One region of the Kosakonia radicincitans DSM 16656 genome, then DNA from elsewhere that is predicted to be linked to it. Evidence: predicted binding sites of a transcription regulator. Region 1 holds the regulator's gene; each other region holds the start of a gene.
What was found. Region 1 encodes PhoB, which activates phosphate uptake and scavenging genes when phosphate is short. Its sites were predicted from a motif close to CTGTCATAAAACTGNCNNAT; they were not measured.
Positions count from the first base shown of each region.

Region 2: a site for PhoB is predicted at 1,340-1,359, ahead of pstS (phosphate ABC transporter substrate-binding protein PstS). Genes of this name have one in related genera too.
Region 3: a site for PhoB is predicted at 1,969-1,988, ahead of ugpB (sn-glycerol-3-phosphate ABC transporter substrate-binding protein UgpB). Genes of this name have one in related genera too.
Region 4: a site for PhoB is predicted at 2,049-2,068, ahead of pstS (phosphate ABC transporter substrate-binding protein PstS). Genes of this name have one in related genera too.

Region 1 covers NZ_CP018016.1:4,393,772-4,396,907, reverse strand. Annotated here, with positions in the region: gene sbcD (exonuclease subunit SbcD) at 1-1,102, opposite strand, end outside; gene phoB (phosphate response regulator transcription factor PhoB) at 1,304-1,993, shown strand; gene phoR (phosphate regulon sensor histidine kinase PhoR) at 2,015-3,136, shown strand, end outside.
Region 2 covers NZ_CP018016.1:770,843-773,978, forward strand. Annotated here, with positions in the region: gene Y71_RS03900 (MFS transporter) at 1-1,008, shown strand, start outside; gene pstS (phosphate ABC transporter substrate-binding protein PstS) at 1,432-2,469, shown strand; gene Y71_RS03910 (carbohydrate-binding protein) at 2,536-3,136, opposite strand, start outside.
Region 3 covers NZ_CP018016.1:325,298-328,433, reverse strand. Annotated here, with positions in the region: gene ugpA (sn-glycerol-3-phosphate ABC transporter permease UgpA) at 1-432, opposite strand, end outside; gene ugpB (sn-glycerol-3-phosphate ABC transporter substrate-binding protein UgpB) at 534-1,850, opposite strand; gene livF (high-affinity branched-chain amino acid ABC transporter ATP-binding protein LivF) at 2,216-2,929, opposite strand; gene livG (high-affinity branched-chain amino acid ABC transporter ATP-binding protein LivG) at 2,931-3,136, opposite strand, start outside.
Region 4 covers NZ_CP018016.1:5,802,095-5,805,230, reverse strand. Annotated here, with positions in the region: gene pstC (phosphate ABC transporter permease PstC) at 1-832, opposite strand, end outside; gene pstS (phosphate ABC transporter substrate-binding protein PstS) at 956-1,996, opposite strand; gene glmS (glutamine--fructose-6-phosphate transaminase (isomerizing)) at 2,300-3,136, opposite strand, start outside.

The sequences.
Region 1 (3,136 bases):
GGGCGAAGACCTCTTCAACTTTCAATTCACTGAGCGTTTCCCGCAGCTCTCCGGCGAGGATCCGCTCCCGCTGTTCGCGGCTGCGGCGCACCAGCAACACTTCGACGGGCAAATCTTCGGTAACTTGCTGGATTTTACGTTGCATATCAGCCAGATATTCGCGGCTTTCAATTTCAATATCCAGCCAGACTGGCGTGTCGGTGGACGCATCGCGCCACTGCTCAAGCTGGCGGCAAATCTCGGCGAAATCACCCTTGATTACGGCCAGCGGCTGCGTGGCCGGAATGTCGAGCGCGGTAACTTCCGCCAGCTTGCCATCGCTGAACGTGACCAGATTGACGCTTTTACGCTTTCCGGTTTCATCAAAACTCAGTGGGATCGGTGAACCGCAGTAGCGAATATGCTGCAGGCCGCCAATTTTCTGCGCGCGGTGAATATGTCCAAGCGCAATATAGTCGGCTGGCGGGAAATTCTCCGCCGGGAAGGCATCCAGGGTGCCGATATAGATGTCACGTACGGCGTCACTTTTGCTGGCACCGACGGTGGTCAAATGGCCGCTGGCGATAATCGGCAGCGCCTGCTCGCCGCGCAGAATGCAGGCGGCGTCATACTGCTTCTGGTAGTAATCGGTAATAGCCGCCAGCAGATGTTGCTGTTTTTCCTGCCCTGATAATCCGGCCTGGCTGATGACCATGTCACGCGGGCGTAAAAACGGTACCGGACAGAAAACGGCGCCGGGCGTGCCATCACGGCGATTGAGCCAGAATGGTGCGGCGCCGGCACTGGCGACCACGGTGGTTTTCAGGTAAGCGAGGATCTCTTTTGATTCGTTCAGCGTTGCCACGGAATCATGGTTGCCCGCCAGCACCACTAACTGGCAGCCGGTTTGCTGGAGTTTCACCACAAAGCGGTTATATAACTCGCGGGCATAACTGGGCGGAGAACCGGTATCAAAGATATCACCTGCAACAATAATGGCGTCCACCTGGTGCTGCTCTGCGGCATTCAGCAGCCAGTCGAGAAAGGCGTCATGTTCTGCAGCGCGGCTTTTGCTGTAAAAGTTCTGACCCAAATGCCAGTCTGAAGTGTGAATAATGCGCATAGCGATTCCGTGGCGAAAATGGATAAACGCGATTATAACATTCAGGGTGTTAGAGACATTAACTGCGTGAATATTCGCGCTGTCATAATGCTGCGGGCAGGGTCATCTGGTGGTCATGTTATTCATAAATCTGTCATAAAACTGACGCATAATGGCGCCGCTATACAAACTGACGACTTATACGAGAAAACAGGGCGAATTATGGCGAGACGAATTCTGGTCGTTGAAGATGAAGCACCGATCCGTGAAATGGTGTGCTTTGTGCTCGAGCAAAATGGTTTTCAACCGGTAGAAGCTGAAGATTATGACAGTGCGGTGAACCAACTTAACGAACCCTGGCCAGACTTGGTTTTACTGGACTGGATGTTGCCTGGCGGTTCCGGTATTCAGTTTATTAAGCACCTGAAACGCGAGGCCATGACCCGCGATATTCCGGTGATGATGCTGACGGCGCGTGGCGAAGAGGAAGATCGTGTACGCGGTCTGGAAACCGGTGCGGACGATTACATTACCAAGCCCTTCTCACCGAAAGAGCTGGTTGCCCGTATTAAAGCGGTTATGCGCCGTATTTCGCCGATGGCGGTGGAAGAAGTGATTGAAATGCAGGGACTTAGCCTCGATCCCTCTTCGCATCGCGTGATGACCGGCGAAAATCCGCTGGATATGGGGCCGACGGAGTTTAAACTCTTACACTTCTTTATGACCCACCCGGAACGCGTGTACAGTCGTGAACAACTGCTGAACCATGTCTGGGGAACCAATGTTTACGTCGAAGACAGAACGGTTGATGTCCATATTCGTCGCCTGCGCAAAGCGCTGGAACACAGCGGTCACGATCGTATGGTGCAAACAGTGCGCGGCACGGGATATCGTTTTTCGACCCGTTTCTGAAATTTGACAGGAGTGTGACGCGTGCTGGAACGGCTGTCATGGAAAAGGCTGGTGCTGGAGCTCCTCCTTTGTTGTCTACCTGCTTTTATACTCGGCGCGATTTTCGGTTACCTGCCCTGGTTTTTATTTGCCGCGGTAACCGGGCTGCTGATCTGGCATTTCTGGAATTTACTGCGCCTCTCCTGGTGGTTGTGGGTCGATAAAAGTATGACTCCACCGCCCGGCACGGGAAGCTGGGAGCCGCTGTTATACGGGCTGCACCAGATGCAGATGCGTAATAAAAAGCGGCGGCGCGAGCTGGGTAATCTCATCAAACGCTTTCGCAGCGGTGCGGAATCTCTGCCGGATGCGGTGATCCTCACCACCGAAGAAGGGTCTATTTTCTGGTGTAACGGCCTGGCACAACAGCTGCTGGGGCTGCGCTGGCCGGATGATAACGGGCAGAACATCCTGAACCTGCTGCGCTACCCTGAATTCACGCAGTATCTTAAAAAACAAGAATTTACCCGGCCACTGAATCTGGTGCTGAACAGCGGGCGCCATCTGGAGATCCGCGTGATGCCTTACAGCGAGCAGCAACTGCTGCTGGTGGCGCGCGATGTTACGCAGATGCACCAACTGGAAGGCGCGCGGCGTAACTTTTTCGCTAACGTCAGCCATGAATTGCGCACGCCGTTGACGGTGCTGCAAGGTTACCTGGAGATGATGCAGGAGCAGGCGCTGGAAGGCGCGCCGCGCGAAAAAGCGCTGCATACCATGCGTGAGCAAACATCGCGGATGGAAGGGCTGGTGCGCCAGCTGCTGACGCTGTCGAAGATTGAAGCGGCGCCGACGCTGCCGCCAAATGAAACCATCGATGTGCCGATGATGCTGCGCCTGGTTGAACGGGAAGCGCAGACGCTCAGCCAAAAAAAGCACAACCTGGAGTTTGAGGTCGATAACGCCTTAAAAGTGCTCGGTAATGAGGAGCAATTGCGCAGCGCCATCTCCAACCTGGTGTATAACGCGGTGAATCATACGCCCGCCGGAACGCACATTATTGTGCGCTGGCAGCATGTGCCGCAAGGGGCGGAATTCAGCGTTGAGGATAATGGTCCGGGCATTGCCGCCGAACATATTCCGCGTCTGACCGAGCGTTTTTAC
Region 2 (3,136 bases), 2.2 Mb from region 1:
CTGATTAACGGTATCGTTTTTGCCGTGCTGTTTATGCTCTGTGTGTTTATTTCCTGGCGAGTCACCTGGGAACGTGAATTAACGCCGGAAATGCTGACGGAGATGGAAAAAGGCTACCAGCCGACCAGCGCGAGCCAGAAATTGCAGGCGGTTTTCACCCTGTTTAAAGATTACGCTTCAACGCTTAAAGTGCGGGCTTTTCGTAAACATCTGGCTATCTATCTGTTCTCATTCACGGCAAAAGATGTCTATAACACAGTGTTTGTTTTCTTCTGTGTCTACTGCCTGCACGTCTCCTCTTCACTGGCGGGAACCCTGTTGTCGATGAGTATCGTCGGGCTGCCGGTAACGCTGGCGGCGGGTGTGGCGATGATTAAATATGGCCCATCGCGGCTTTATGTTTTCGCCTACAGCGTAATGATCCTGTGTCTGGGCGGTTTCTTCCTGGTGTACCAGTTCCCGACGGAGAACAAGGTGCTATTGCTGGTGATTCTTGCCGGGGTGTATCAGGTTGGCCGCTGTGTGCTGGAGTTCACGCCGTGGAACGTTTTCCCGTTCATTCCGGATATTGACGAAATGATTTCCGGCCAGCGCCGGGAAGGGCTGTTTGCCGCCGTAATGACCTTCTCACGCAAAACCACCGTCGCGATTGCCACCTTTATTGTCGGTCTGTTACTGCAAAGCGGTGGTTTCGTTAAAGGCAGCCAGGTACAGCCGCAGGAAGCGGTGACCACCATTGTGCTGCTGCTGTTTGTCGGCACCGTTGGGTTATTGCTGGTGGCATTGTGGCAGGCGCTGACATTCCATTTGAACAAGCGCACGCACAAGATTTTCGTTGATGAACTCGATCGTCTGAAGGCGAACGGTCTGAAACAGAATGTTGCGCCGCAAGCGCGGGCGGTGGTGGAAGATCTGACCGGTTATACCTATGAAAAACTGTGGTGTAAAGATTCTGCGGGCCAGTCTGAACCGGTCACGCTAAATAACGCGATAGCACTGCGGAAATAACAAGTGTAAGTAAAGACCCGCCCGGAAAATAACAGGATGGAAAGTCTTCCGGGCGGCGATAAATATCGTCAGCGCCGTCAGTCGCGAATTGTAACGATACGGTCATGTGTAGAAAAATACGCTTACACTCTTTTGGGGCTTTTGTCATATAGCTGCGATTTTTTCACTATCTAATAATCCCCGGCTACTGCAACTTCGCCCAATCTGTGATTGCCGGGTTGCACATTTTAACCCTTAGGTTAATTTCATTTTTATTTTGCTTTTCATTCACTCCTCCGGGTAATTGCCCGGAGGTTTTTTTCTGCTGATTGATACCGCTCTATTTTTTGTCATGACACAAAATTGTCATATAAGCGCTCTATCCTTCCCTCCGTCCGCAAAATTATTCAAAAATCTATCAACTTTTTCGTTTTTGGAGAGATTATGGCAACGTTTAATGCATCTGTTCGCCTGATGGCCGCAGCACTTGCGCTTTCTACGACTACCGTTTTCGCAGCAACCAATGTCACTGGCGCAGGCGGTACCTTCCCGGCCCCGGTATACGCAAAGTGGGCCGCTGAATATCAGAAACAAGTGGGTTCTCAGGTCAACTACCAGGGAATTGGTTCGTCTGGTGGTATCAAACAGATCATTGCAAAAACCGTTGATTTTGGCGCATCCGACGCCCCGATGAGCGATGAAGATTTGGCAAAAAATGGCCTGTTCCAGTTTCCGACTGTGATTGGCGGTGTGGTGCTGGCAGTGAACATCCCGGGCGTGAAATCCGGCGAGCTGACGCTGGATGGTAAAACGCTGGGTGATATCTACCTGGGCACCATCAAAAAATGGAACGATCCGGAAATCACTAAGCTGAACCCAAAAGTAAAACTGCCGGACACCAATATCAACGTTGTGCGTCGTGCAGATGGCTCCGGCACGTCATTCGTCTTCACCAGCTACCTGTCTAAAGTGAACGCAGACTGGGCAAGCAAAATTGGTAAAGGTTCAACCGTTAACTGGCCAGTCGGTCTCGGTGGTAAAGGCAACGATGGCGTAGCCGCTTTCGTACAGCGTCTGCCTGGTTCCATTGGTTACGTGGAATACGCCTATGCCAAACAGAACAACCTGACCTGGACCAAACTGTTTGATGCCGACGGTAAAGTGGTTGAACCGTCGCAGCAGAGCTTCAGTAACAGCGCCAAAGGGGCTGACTGGAGCAAATCTTTCGCCCAGGATCTGACCTTCCAGAAAGGCAAAGACGCGTGGCCGATCTCCTCCACGACCTTTATCCTGGTCTACAAAAAACAGGATGACGCAGCGAAAGGCGCAGAAGTGCTGAAATTCTTCGACTGGTCTTACAAAAACGGTAACGCGATTGCGAGCAGCCTCGATTATGCGCCGCTGCCGGAGTCTGTAACCAGCCAGGTTCGTGCCGCCTGGAAAGCGAATGTCAAAGACGCTTCGGGTAAAGCGCTGTTCTAATTTTTTATCACCACGGAAAAAGCCCGATACTTGCGTACCGGGCTTTTTTATTGTCAATGCTCGCTATTAACGAGCGCTTTCAAGCTTCCAGAGTGCCGGAACGCTGACCGGATCCCAGCCGACAATAGCGCTATGCGCTTGCAGGCAGGAATAGGTTTTGCCGTTGAACGACACGCGATCGCCGACTTTATATACGGCGCCCTCTGCCCATGGCGTAACATCACCCGGCGCTGGCGTTTCTTCCGCATCATCCGCTAACGTTTTCACATTCAGCGAAGCGCTGAGGTTGGACACTAAACCGTTGCTGAACTCTGCTGCGACCTGGTAAACGTATGCAGTGCCTGGCTTCAGATTGCTGTCGGTAAACGACTCTGACTTCGGGCTTTCGAGCAGCTCGCCATTACGGTATACCTGATAGCGAGCGACATCACCGGCCACTTTTTTCCAGCTTAAGGTCACAGTGGTGGTGGTGATATTGCTGGCCTGAACGTTCTGCGGAATGCCCGGTTTTTCGGACGGGGTTTCATCCCCTTCCTGGCTGATCGAGCACTGGCCATTCTCCTGCTGAATGAAAAGATGCACCGGTGCCGTGCCGTCCAGGCTGCTGAGCTGATCCTGGATCAGCGTTGCACAATCCATACCTGCGCCATTTTCAAATGCGGCCTGC
Region 3 (3,136 bases), 1.7 Mb from region 1:
GAACTGTTCCAGAAAATGGGTAATCAACCCGCGCCCGGGGTTAAACAGGAAGATCCACAGTACGGCGGCAACGGCTGGCGCAACCGCATAAGGCAGCAGCATCAGCGTCTGGTAGATACGGCTGCCGCGCACCACGTTGTCCACCAGCGCCGCAAAAAACAGCGAGACAAACAGGCCGCTAAAGGTCACCAGCGCGCTAAAACGCATCGTGGTCCAGAACGAATCCAGATAATAGCCGTCATGAAACAGCGCGATAAAGTTGTCCAGCCCGACAAACTGGCTGGAAAGCCCGAACGGATCCACGCTTTGTACCGAGTACCACAACGCTTCGCCCGCAGGCCAGATAAAGAAAATAATGGTGATAACCAGTTGCGGGGCAACCAGCAAATAGGGCAGCCAGCGCGAGCGGAACACCGGACGGGATGATGACATTGCGATTTGCTTCCTGAACCGTGTCGGGTGGCGCTCCGCTTATTCAGCCTGCAAGCATGTGCAGGCCGGGTAAGGCAAAGCCGCCACCCGGCATTTCTACATTAGGACTTCGTTGACTGCTCGAAACGGCGCAGCAGCTGGTTACCACGCTCAACGGCAGAATCCAGCGCCTGTTGCGGGGTTTTCTTACCGGTCCACACGCTTTCCAGCTCTTCATCGACAACACTGCGGATCTGCGGCATGTTGCCCAGACGCAGACCTTTGGTGAACGCCAACGGCGGCTTGTTCAGCATCTGACGCGTAGCGATATCAGCCCCCGGATTTTTGTCATAGAAACCCTGCTTGCGGGTCAAATCGTAAGCGGCAGTGGTGATCGGCAGGTAACCGGTTTTCTGGTGCCATTCGGCAGCAATTTCCGGTTTCGTCAGGAAGTCGAGGAACTGCGCCACGCCTTTGTAGGTCGCGTTATCTTTGCCCTGCATCACCCACAGGCTGGCTCCGCCAATGATGGCGTTCTGCGGCGCGCCTTTCACGTCAGCGTCGTAAGGCATCATGCCCACGCCGTAGTTGAATTTGGCGTAGTGACGAATATCCGCCAGCGAGCCAGAAGAAGCCGTGGTAATGGCGCAATCACCGTTGTAGAACTTCTCGGTGGATTCGTCTTTACGCCCGAAGTAGCTGAAATCGCCCTTCTTGTTCATCTCTTCCAGCATGGCGATATGTTTCACCTGCTCCGGCTTGTTGAACTCCAGCACCGCATCAGTACCGTCGAAACCGTTATTTTTGGTCGCCACCGGCAGACCGTGCCAGGCGCTGAAGTTTTCAATCTGGATCCAGCCCTGCCAGCCGCTGGCGTAACCGCATTTCATTCCGGCCGCTTTCAGCTTCTCGGTGTAAGCGGCCAGATCCTGCCAGGTTTTCGGCGGCTGCTCCGGATCTAAACCGGCTTTTTTGAAGGCATCTTTGTTGTAGTACAGCACCGGCGTGGAGCTGTTAAACGGCTGAGAAAGCAGATGACCGGATTTAGAATCGGTGTAATAACCGGCAACGGTCGGTACGAACTGGCTTTCATCAAAGTTGATACCGGCATCTTTAAACACCTGATACACCGGCTTGATAGCTTTGGACGCCATCATGGTGGCGGTACCCACTTCATAAACCTGCAAAATGGCAGGCGCGTTACCGGTACGGAACGCAGCGATACCTGCGCTCAGGCTCTGCTCATAGTTGCCTTTGTAGACCGGAACAATTTTGTAATCCGGGTGTGTGTCATTGAAACGTTGCGCCAGGGAGTCAACTTCTTTACCTAACTCCCCTTCCATCGAATGCCAGAACGGAATGGTGGTTGCAGCCATGGCGTTGCCTGCAAAAACTAACCCCATAGCCAGACCCAAAGCGGTATGCCGTAACGTTGTCATTGTGATCTCTCTTGTTATGCGGGATGCGCGATATCACGCGTTTTTATGCTCGCGAGGTAACATGACACGCTCGAATTACAGAAAAATAACCTTTTAATTACAATCAGATGACAGCCAGGCGTCAGGAAAATGTCGCAGAGATGATGGTACGGTGACGGAAAAATGGCGGCTCATCGGCGATTCGATGATGCCGCCCGTAAAGGTAAAAAGGCTTCTCTGTCGCAGAGAAGCCTTTTTATTACATGAATCGCCCGGCGACTCAGCTTGTCAGGTATATCGACAAGCCGCCAGGATACTTGCCCGCATAAAATTTGATAAAAAAACCGGCCCCTGGAGGCCGGTTTAAATACTGTTACCTCAAGGAGTTACCCGCCGAGATAAGCGCTGCGCACCGCTTCGTTCGCCAGCAGCGCGTCGCCGGTATCTTCCAGCACCACGTGGCCGTTTTCCAGCACGTAACCGCGATCGGCGAGCTTCAGCGCCTGGTTGGCGTTCTGCTCCACCAGGAAGATGGTCATCCCTTCTTTACGCAGCTGCTCGATGGTGTCGAAGATTTGCTGAATGATGATAGGTGCCAGGCCCAGCGACGGTTCATCCAGCAGCAACAAACGCGGCTGGCTCATCAGCGCGCGGCCAATCGCCAGCATCTGCTGTTCGCCGCCGGACATGGTGCCCGCACGCTGAATACGCCGTTCATGCAGACGCGGGAACAGCGCATAAACCCGCTCAATGCGGCTCTGGAACTGTTCACGATCGGCGAAGAAACCGCCCATCGCCAGGTTCTCTTCCACAGTCATTCGTGAGAAGACACGACGCCCTTCCGGCACAATCGCCACCGCTTCACGCATGATTTTCGCGGTCTGCCAGTCGGTGATCTCTTTGCCGTCAAATATAATGTGCCCGCTGCTCGCACGCGGATCGCCGCACAGGGTGCCCAGCAGGGTGGTTTTGCCCGCGCCGTTAGCGCCGATCAGGGTCACGATTTCCCCCTGATTAATGTGCAGACTGACATCGTGCAGCGCCTGAATCTTGCCGTAGTGGGCGCTGACTTTGTCAAAAGATAACATCACTTTTTCCATCTTATGCCTCACCCAGGTATGCGCGGATCACGTCCGGATTGTTACGGATCTCTTCCGGCGTCCCGTTCGCCAGCGGCGTCCCCTGGTTCACCACATAAATCCTGTCGGAAATCCCCATCACCAGTTTCATATCGTGCTCAATCAGCAGAATGGTGGTGTTGTGGTTGTTACGCAGCTCGACGATCAATTCGTCCAGCTCTTTGGTCT
Region 4 (3,136 bases), 1.4 Mb from region 1:
CTTCGGCAAATTCGTTCGCCAGCGCAGAGGTGATACTGTTACCCGGCATAAACAACGAAGCGCTGTCGAGTTGGTAGGTGTTACCGATGATAAAGGTCACCGCCATGGTTTCACCCAGTGCGCGCCCCAGACCCAACATCACGCCGCCAATCACCCCGTTTTTGGTAAATGGCAGCACAATGCGCCAGATAACTTCCCAGGTGGTGCAGCCAATGCCGTAGGCCGACTCTTTCATCATCACCGGCGTTTGTTCGAATACATCGCGCATTACCGCCGCAATGTAAGGAATAATCATAATGGCGAGAATAACCCCGGCCGCCAGGATCCCAATACCAAATGCCGGGCCAGAGAACAGTGCGCCAACAAACGGGATGTTAGAAAGCACGTTGCCCACCGGTTCCTGAAAGTAAGTCGCGAACAGCGGAGCAAAAATGAACAGCCCCCACATGCCGTACACAATACTTGGAATCGCAGCCAGTAATTCAATGGCGATACCCAGTGGACGCTTCAGCCAGTTCGGCGACAGTTCCGTCAGAAACAGCGCAATGCCGAAACTCACCGGAACGGCGATCAGCAAGGCGATGACAGAGGTAACAATTGTCCCGTAAATGGGCACCAGCGCACCGTAAATATCATTGGGTGCATCCCACTCTTTGGTCCACAGGAATGAAAAACCAAACTTCTGAATGCTTGGCCATGAGGAGAAAATCAGCGACACGATGATGCCACTCAACAGCAATAGCACAATCAGCGCAGCCAGTCTTACCAGCGCGCTGAAAATCATGTCACCTTTTTTACCCGGAGGATTAAATGCCGGCTTGGTTGCAGCCATAAATTACTCTTCAGTTTAACGTCTTACGAATTTGCCCGGTGATGCTTACGCGGCCAGGCCTACAGAGGATCTGTAAGGCGGATGGTGTAAGCGCCATCCGCCATGTTCTAAAAAAACCAGCTGTTAGTACAGTGCTTTACCGCTGCTGTCTTTCACATTGGTTTTCCATGCAGCACGAACTTGTTCAACTACGCTATCCGGCAGGGTTGCGTAATCAAGGTCGTTAGCCTGTTTGCCGCCTTTTTTATAGGCCCAGTCAAAGAATTTCAGGACTTCAGCACCTTGCTCCGGCTTAGCCTGCTCTTTGTGTACCAGGATAAAGGTAGTTGAGGTGATCGGCCATACGTCAGCACCTTTCTGGTTGGTCAGATCCTGCGCGAAGGATTTGCTCCAGTCGATATTTTTAGCCGCATTGGAGAAGCTCTGCTCAGTCGGGCTTACAGCCTTACCATCCGCAGACAGCAGCTTGGTGTAGGTCAGGTTGTTCTGCTTAGCGTAAGCATATTCAACATAACCGATTGAACCCGGAAGACGCTGAACGAATGCCGCGATTCCGTCGTTGCCTTTACCGCCCAGACCGGTCGGCCAGTTAACGGTAGAGCCAGAACCGACTTTCGATTTCCACTCTTCGTTCACTTTTGCCAGGTAGTTGGTGAAGACGAATGACGTACCGGAACCGTCAGCACGGCGAACTACGGCGATGTTCTGCGAAGGCAGTTTCAGGCCTGGGTTGAGTTTAGCGATCGCTGCGTCATCCCATTTTTTGATATTACCCAGGTAGATGTCACCCAGGGTTTTACCGTCCAGCACCAGCTCACCGGATTTTATACCCGGGACGTTGATAGCCAGCACGATACCGCCGATTACGGTCGGAAACTGGAACAGGCCTTCCTGAGCCAGTTTATCGTCAGCCAGAGGGGCATCGGATGCACCGAAATCCACAGTTTTAGCAGTAATTTGTTTTACGCCACCAGAAGAACCAATACCCTGGTAGTTGATCTTGTTACCTGTTTCTTTCTGGTAAGTATCAGCCCACTTGGCATACACCGGCGCCGGGAAAGTTGCACCCGCACCAGTCAGGCTGGCTGCTGCATTAACAGCAAAAGCACTCAGAGAAAAGGTCGCGGCGACAACAGTTGCGACAGTGGTACGCATAACGTTCATAATGTCTCCTGCAAGGATCGTAAATCGTTGTTTAGTGGCTACGACGAGCAAAATAGGACACTTTGATGACAGTTATATGCAATCATTGTTACTGTTTGATGACAGCGGAAAAATATCGTTATCGCATGATATAAAAAAGATAAAAATCAAACTCTTAATAAAAAACATCACAGTAATATTTCAGTCATATTTTATTTTTGTGACAATAAAAAAGTAGTTGAAACGAATGAGAATTCACAAAATAAAGTAAAAAAAAGAGGTTGCCCGCCGGCAACCTCTTTCGCATTTTATGGCAGTAAATGTTTACTCTACCGTTACTGATTTCGCCAGGTTACGCGGCTGGTCAACATCGGTGCCTTTTATCAGCGCAACGTGATAAGCCAGCAATTGCAGCGGCACGGTATAGAAAATCGGTGCAATCACCTCTTCGACGTGCGGCATATCAATAATGTGCATATTGTCGTTGCTGGTGAAACCCGCATCCTGATCGGCGAACACATACAGTACGCCGCCACGGGCACGCACTTCTTCGATGTTGGATTTCAGTTTTTCCAGCAGTTCGTTGTTAGGCGCAACGACAATCACCGGCATATCCGCATCAATCAGCGCCAGCGGGCCATGCTTCAGCTCACCTGCCGCATAGGCTTCGGCGTGAATGTAGGAGATCTCTTTCAGTTTCAGCGCGCCTTCCAGCGCGATCGGATACTGATCGCCACGCCCCAGGAACAACGCATGGTGTTTGTCGGAGAAATCTTCGGCCAGCGCTTCGATGCGTTTATCCTGCGACAGCATCTGTTCAATACGGCTCGGCAATGCCTGCAAACCGTGAACGATATCGTGCTCAATGGACGCATCCAGCCCTTTCAGGCGGCTCAGTTTCGCCACCAGCATCAGCAGAACGGTAAGCTGAGTGGTGAACGCTTTCGTGGAGGCAACACCGATTTCAGTACCGGCTTTAGTCATCATCGCCAGATCGGATTCACGCACCAGCGAGGAGCCCGGCACGTTACAAATCGCCAGCGACCCCAGATAACCCAGCTCTTTGGACAAGCGCAGCGCCGCCAGCGTATCCGCCGTTTCACCGGATTGCGACAGGGTGATCATCAGGCTGTTATGACGCACAGCAGATTTGCGGTAACG